3 regions of the Streptomyces sp. NPDC057280 genome follow, and region 2 is predicted to be linked to each of the others. Evidence: riboswitches for the same ligand, from Rfam matches in the RefSeq annotation. Region 2 holds a riboswitch; each other region holds the start of a gene.

Region 1 (2,253 bases), 640 kb from region 2:
CACCGGAAGCCCGGCGTTGCGGGCGATGCCCATGTTGACGATGTCGGTCCGCCGCAGATTGATCTCGGCGGGACTCCCGGCCCCTTCACAGATCACCGCGTCATACGTGCCCCGCAGTTCGGCGAGACAGTCGAGCACGGTACCGAGCAGCTTCTGCTGCCGCCCGCCGTGATACCCGCGCGCGCTCATCTCACCGACGGGCTTGCCCATCAGCACGACCTGGCTGCTCTGCTCCCCACCGGGCTTGAGCAGCACGGGATTCATCAGCGCGGTCGGCTCGACCCGACAGGCCTGGGCCTGCATGGCCTGCGCCCGCCCGATCTCCGCGCCCTCCCGCGTCACGAACGAATTGAGGGACATGTTCTGCGCCTTGAACGGCGCGACCTTGACCCCCTGCCGCACCAGCCACCGGCAGATCCCGGCGGTGACGACACTCTTGCCGGCGTCGGAGGTGGTCCCGGCGACGAGCAGCCCGCCCCCGCTCATGAGGCACGCCCTTTCCGCAGAGCCCGCGCGGCGACCGAGACGCCGAGCGCGAGCAGCCCGACGCGCCGGGACAGCCGTACGGCGCGCTCGATGTCCTGTGTGTCCACGGCCCGCCCGGCCCGGTTGAGGACGGGCCGGTGCTCGACCCGCCCGCCGTACGACAGGGTCCCCCCGAGCCGCACCCCGAGCGCCCCCGCGAACGAGGCCTCGACGGGCCCGGCGTTGGGACTCGGGTGCTTGCCGGCATCCGCCCGCCAGGCGCGCAGCGCACCCCGCGGATCACCACCGCTCACCGTCGTGAGTACGGCGGTGAGCCGTGCCCCCGGCCATCCGGCGAGGTCGTCGAGCCGGGCGGAGGCCCAGCCGTACCGCCGGTACCGCTCGGACTTGTGCCCGACCATGGCGTCGAGGGTGTTGACGGCCCGGAACCCGAGCAGCCCCGGCACGCCGGCGAGCGCCCCCCACACCAGCGCACCGACCACGGCATCGGAGGTGTTCTCGGCGACGGACTCGACGACGGCCCGGGCGATCCCGTCGGCGTCGAGGGCCTGCGGATCGCGCCCGCACAGATGCGGCAGCCGGGCGCGAGCGCCCTCGACATCACCCGCCTCCAGGGCCCGCCCGACACCCCGCGCCTCCCGCGCGAGCGAGGTCCCCCCGACGACGGCCCAGGTGGCGGCGCCGGTCAGTACGACGGAAGCGGTACGGGAAGGACGTACGACTCTCTCGGCCACGGCACCCAGCGCCACGGCACCCCCGGCACACACGGCGGTGTGCAGCACGCCCCATCCCCGGTGGTCCCGCCACAGCACCCGCTCCACGGCACCGGCGGCCCGCCCGAACGCGGCGACCGGATGCCCCCGGCGCGGATCACCGAGCAGCAGATCCCCGACGAGCCCGGCGGCGGCGCCGTACGCGAAGACGCGATCGGCACGCATCGGCTCAGCCGGCCGTGGGGTCGGGCAGCGACCTCGTGGCTGTCCGGGTGCTGTACCTCAAACGGCAGGCGAGCATGGCGACATGTCCTCACTCAGGGTGTCCACGCCCTGGTTCGACGAGACCGGCGGTGGGAGTTCCTGGCTCCCGGGGCTACCTACCCCGGTGACAGTGGCGGGACCGCGCCGGATTCACACCGGACTTCCTCCCTGGCCGCCGTACTTGGCCCCGGCAGTCCACCACGGGCCCGGAAGAGCCGTCAACTCGCTGTTGACCTGCGAAGGGAGAGTGTGCTGAGGCCCACAGAGCGGGATGGCGGCGGCCATGACGCGTCCACGCCGTCCCGAAGGGGAAAGAGACCTGAGAGAGTCGCACAGGGAACCGGCGGGCAGTACGAACGAACAGGGCAGAACCGGCTGTTTCGGGTCGGTGACCACGAGCTACCTTCGCGGCCCCAGGGCGGAGCGATACGCTGCTGCGAGAGACGGGTCGCGTCGAGGTGCTGACACTCGGTAGGGGGAGGTCGGCGTGATCGACGGGCATCCGTCCGAGCGGCAGGCACAGCTGCATGAGCAGGCGCAGCTGCGATGGCACAAGAGCAGCTACTCCACCGTTCCCAGCGAGGACTGCCTGGAGCTGGCGGTGGACGAGGAAACCGTACGAGTCCGTGATTCGAAGTGGCGCCAGGGGCCCGGGCTGACCTTCGGTCGTAATGCCTGGGGGACCTTCCTGGGGCGGCTTGTGTCCCCGGAGCGGGACGGCCGGTGACGGTCCGTCCTGCGTGACGGGAGGGGTGGGCAGATGCGCGGCGGGCGGACGAGGGATGTCTCG
Region 2 (2,253 bases):
GCCCGCAGCCGCTCAGGGCGCCCTGGCGCGCATTGTGTTCACCGGCGAGCTCGACGACCTGGCCGACCGGCAGCTCGTGATCGAGGCCATCATCGAGAACGCCGACGCGAAGACGGAGATCTTCGCCGCCCTCGACAAGATCGTCGAGGACCCGGACGCAATCCTGGCCACCAACACCTCCTCCCTGCCGATCATGCGGCTCGGCATGGCCACCGGCCGCGCCGACCGGGTCATGGGCCTGCACTTCTTCAACCCCGTCCCGGTCCTGCCGCTCGTCGAGGTCGTGACCTCCCTGCACACGGCCCCCGAGACCGTGGCCGCCGTCGAGCGCTTCGCCACCGAAACCCTGGGCAAGACGGTCATCCACTCCCGGGACCGGGCGGGGTTCGTCGTCAACGCCCTCCTCGTCCCCTACCTGCTGTCCGCCGTCCGGATGGCCGAGTCCGGCTTCGCCACCGCCGCTGACATCGACACCGGGATGGAACTGGGCTGCGCCCACCCCATGGGCCCGCTGAAGCTGGCGGACCTGATCGGCCTCGACACCGTCGCCTCGATCGCCGAATCGCTCTACGACGAGTTCAAGGAACCCCTCTACGCCCCTCCGCCGCTGCTCCAGCGGATGGTCGAGGCGGGGCTGCTGGGCCGTAAAACCGGCCGGGGGTTCCACACCTACGCCCAGGACTGAGCATCCTGGCGAACCCGGGCTGAGGGGCCCGGACCGCGCCGCCGGGTGAGGGTCCGGCAGGCGCTGACAGGGGAAAGGGCGGGTGACGCGTGTGCGGCGTTTCCCGCCCTCGGCCCGCTTCACACCTGTGATCCGCGTGTACCAGCTCACCATCCGAATGGTGGACGCGACCCTCCGGACTCCTGGCCAGCCCTTTAGGCTGGCCGGTGCAGCTGGTTCGCCCCGTCCGCCAGGCGGGATGCGTCGTAAGAGGGAACCCGGTGGGAATCCGGGACTGCCCCGCAGCGGTGAGCGGGAACGACCGCCGTCATACGCACTGGACCCGAGATACGGGGTCTGGGAAGCGACGGCCAGTAGGTGTCTCGTACGACAGAGACGTGCCCGTGAGTCCGAAGACCTGCCCGTTGCCCGCGTACGAACTCGTGCGTGGATATCCCGGTGACCTCGTGGGCGGGTCGGCGTACAGAGCGGGCGGACGGCCGACGAGGCGTTTCCGTCCGGTCCGTCACCCCTTCGCGCTCGCGTCCCGTCGCCGGGATTTCAGGGAATCATCTCGCGAAGGAGATCTCCGTGACACCGAAGTCCGCAGCCGCGGCAGCACGGGCCACCGTGTACGGCTACCCCCGCCAGGGACAGAGCCGGGAACTGAAGAAGGCCATCGAGGGCTACTGGAAGGGCCGCGTCAGTGCCGCCACGCTCCAGGACACCGCCGCCGAGCTGCGCCGTACGAACTGGCGCCAGCTCGCCGAGGCAGGCATCCACGAGGTTCCGACCGGTGACTTCTCGTACTACGACCACGTCCTGGACACCACCGTCATGGTCGGCGCGATCCCCAAGCGGCACCGGGACGCCGTCGACACCGACGCCCTGGACGGCTACTTCGCGATGGCCCGCGGCACCCAGGACGTCGCGCCGCTGGAGATGACCAAGTGGTTCGACACCAACTACCACTACCTGGTCCCCGAACTCGGCCCGGACACCGTGTTCGCCGCCGACACGACCAAGCAGGTCGCCGAGCTGAAGGAAGCCCTGGCACTGGACCTGACGGCCCGGCCCGTCGTGGTCGGCCCGATCACCTACCTCCTGCTGGCCAAGCCCGCGCCCGGCGTCCCCGCCGACTTCGAGCCGCTCACCCTCCTCGACCGGCTGCTGCCGGTGTACGCCGAGGTCCTCGCCGACCTGCGGGCGGCCGGCGCCGAGTGGGTGCAGCTCGACGAGCCCGCCCTGGTCCAGGACCGCACCCGGGCCGAGCTGAACGCCGCCGCCCGCGCCTACCGGGATCTCGGCGCGCTCACCGACCGGCCGAAGCTGCTGGTCGCCTCCTACTTCGACCGGCTCGGCGAGGCCCTGCCCGTCCTCGCCCAGGCCCCGGTGGAAGGTCTGGCCCTGGACTTCACCGAGGCCGGCGCCGCCAACCTCGACGACCTGGCATCGGTCGGCGGATTGCCGGGCAAGCGTCTGGTCGCCGGTGTCGTCAACGGCCGCAACATCTGGGTCAACGACCTGGAGAAGTCGCTGGCCACGCTCGGCACGCTGCTGGGCCTGGCGGACCGGGTGGACGTGGCCGC
Region 3 (2,253 bases), 110 kb from region 2:
CCAGGGCCCGGTCCCGCCGGGGCCGCCGGTGCAGGTGGGTCAGTACGAGGACGAGTTCCGCAGGTCGGCGGAGGGTACGTGGCTGCTGGCGGCGCGACGGCTGAGGCTGCCGTTCGGGGGGCCGACGCCGGTGGTCAGGGCAGGAACGTCCTGATCAAGTCCGCGGCGGCACCGAGCAGTTCGGTCTCGCTCCGGCTCATCGTCGGATTGACCGCCCGTCGCCTGAGGGCCTCCGCCAGCCCCTCCTCCGTGAGCTCGGACGGGTCGGCGAGCAGCGCGGCCAGCATCGCGCGGGCGGGCTCGGCGATCGCCTCCTCGCCGACGGCGACCTGGGCGAGGATGACCACGGACATGCCCCAGTCGAGGCCGGGGTCGCCTTCCTCGGCGTTGGCCCAGTCGATGACGTAGGGCCCGTCGTCGGTGAGCATCACGTTGTCGGGGTGGAGGTCGAGGTGGACGATCCGTCCCGGAACGGCGTGCAGTTGCCGCAGCAACCGGGCCAGCACCGCCCCCGCCTCCCGGGCGTCGATCCGGCCGGCGGCGAAGGCGGCCAGCATGGTCGGCCCGTGCAGCCGCCGCATCACGAGGTCGCTGCGCGAGGAGGCGTCCAGTCGGACCTCGGGTACGGGGTAGCCGTGCCGGCGCAGATGTTCCATGACGGCCGCTTCCGCGAGGGCGTCCGCATACCCCTCCCGGTCCCGCCGCAGTACCCAGTCCTCGTCGACCTCGTACACGTCGGACGCCCGCCCCGAGCCGATGAGTCTCCCCGTGATCTCCATGCGGCCGAACTTATCCCCCGCCCCGGAGCCCCTCACAGGAGCCCCTCAGCCGGTTGTTTACGGCCGGGTAGAGTGGCCGCGTCGTCATCACACCCGTACGGGGGGAAGCCGGTGCAATTCCGGCGCTGACCCGCAACCGTGAGCCGTCCCGTCCGGGCGGCGAGCCGGATCGCCCCGCGCGGAGCAGTTGACCGGCTCACGCGCACCGGCATCCGGCCGGTGCACGGCACCGTCGAGGTCTACGGGGCCGAGCCGCCCGGGGGTTTCCCGTGCGCCCGGCTCCCTTGCAGGGAGAGGCATCCGCCGATCATGAACGTCCGCCGCAGCGCCGCGGTCCTGGCCGCCACCGCCGTGATCGGCACGGCCACACCGGCCGTGGCCGCCGATCCGTCCACCTCGCCTTCGCCGTCGCCCTCGGTGGTGATACCGGACGGGTTGTACGGGACGGGTGATCCGACGTACGACGGGGTGTGGCGGCAGTCGCTGGCGCTGATGGCGCAGAACGAGGTGAGCGTCGACCCCGCCGACACGGCGGTGGCCTGGCTGGCGGGACAGCAGTGTGCGAGCGGCGCCTTCCCCGCCTTCCGCGCGGACACCAACAAGCCGTGCGACGCCAAGGTCATGGTCGACACGAACATGACGGCGGTCGCGGTCCAGGCGCTCACCACACTCACCGAGAGCTATGACACCCAGGTCAAGAAGGCCGTCACCTGGTTGAAGTCCGTGCAGAACAAGGACGGCGGCTGGGGCTACTCCGCGGGCTCGGCCACCGACGCGAACTCCACCTCCCTCGTGGTCGGCGCCCTCGCGCAGGCCGGCGTGACGGTCCCCAACCTGCGCAAGGAGGGCAAGTCCCCGCTCGACGCGCTGTGGCAGCTCAGCCTCCCGTGCGACAGCAAGGACGCGGGCGCCTTCGCCTACCAGCCGGACAAGAAGGGCAAGTTGACGGCCAACGCGGACGCGACCGTCGCGGCGGTGCTCGGAGGCTACGGCGAGGTGCTGGCGGCCGGGCCCCAGGAGGACGCCGACACCTCCGTGGGTTGCCGGGGGAAGCAGGACGACGGCCTGGCCGACGTGGCCGCCGACAACGGCGCCGCCTGGCTCGCCAAGACCCTCAAGAAGGACGGCTACCTCAAGTCGGCGCTGCCCGGCTCCGAGGACCAGCCCGACTACGGCAACACGGCCGACGCGGTCGTCGCCCTCGCCTCGGCGGGCTACAACGACCAGGCCGCCGCGTCCCTGCGCTGGCTGGAGGCCAACGCCGTGAAGTGGGCCGAGCAGAGCGGCCCGGCGGCCTACGCCCAGCTGATCTTCGCCACCAAGGCCGGCCGGGGTGACGTCCACAGCTTCGGCGGCAAGGACCTGGTCACCCTTCTGAACGCGACCGGCCCGACCCCGAGGGCCATCAATGCGGAGCCCCCCACGGCCTCCGCCGAGGACGTCAAGGCGTCCGATCAGAACGACGACGACGGCG

What was found. A riboswitch is a leader RNA that binds a small molecule or an ion and turns the genes downstream of it on or off. The one in region 2 is predicted to bind cobalamin.
Region 1: another riboswitch for cobalamin. It lies ahead of ACFUO4_RS17990 (cobalamin biosynthesis protein); the one in region 2 lies ahead of metE (5-methyltetrahydropteroyltriglutamate--homocysteine S-methyltransferase).
Region 3: another riboswitch for cobalamin. It lies ahead of ACFUO4_RS14530 (prenyltransferase/squalene oxidase repeat-containing protein); the one in region 2 lies ahead of metE (5-methyltetrahydropteroyltriglutamate--homocysteine S-methyltransferase).

Annotation. Positions count from the first base shown of each region.
Region 1 covers NZ_JBHUYR010000002.1:1,639,016-1,641,268, forward strand. Annotated here, with positions in the region: gene ACFUO4_RS17985 (cobyric acid synthase) at 1-486, opposite strand, end outside; gene ACFUO4_RS17990 (cobalamin biosynthesis protein) at 483-1,424, opposite strand; cobalamin riboswitch at 1,537-1,678, opposite strand; gene ACFUO4_RS17995 (DUF397 domain-containing protein) at 1,951-2,190, shown strand.
Region 2 covers NZ_JBHUYR010000002.1:998,680-1,000,932, reverse strand. Annotated here, with positions in the region: gene ACFUO4_RS15065 (3-hydroxybutyryl-CoA dehydrogenase) at 1-685, shown strand, start outside; cobalamin riboswitch at 882-1,105, shown strand; gene metE (5-methyltetrahydropteroyltriglutamate--homocysteine S-methyltransferase) at 1,256-2,253, shown strand, end outside.
Region 3 covers NZ_JBHUYR010000002.1:887,789-890,041, reverse strand. Annotated here, with positions in the region: gene ACFUO4_RS14540 (nuclear transport factor 2 family protein) at 1-154, shown strand, start outside; gene ACFUO4_RS14535 (phosphotransferase) at 135-779, opposite strand; cobalamin riboswitch at 841-976, shown strand; gene ACFUO4_RS14530 (prenyltransferase/squalene oxidase repeat-containing protein) at 1,089-2,253, shown strand, end outside.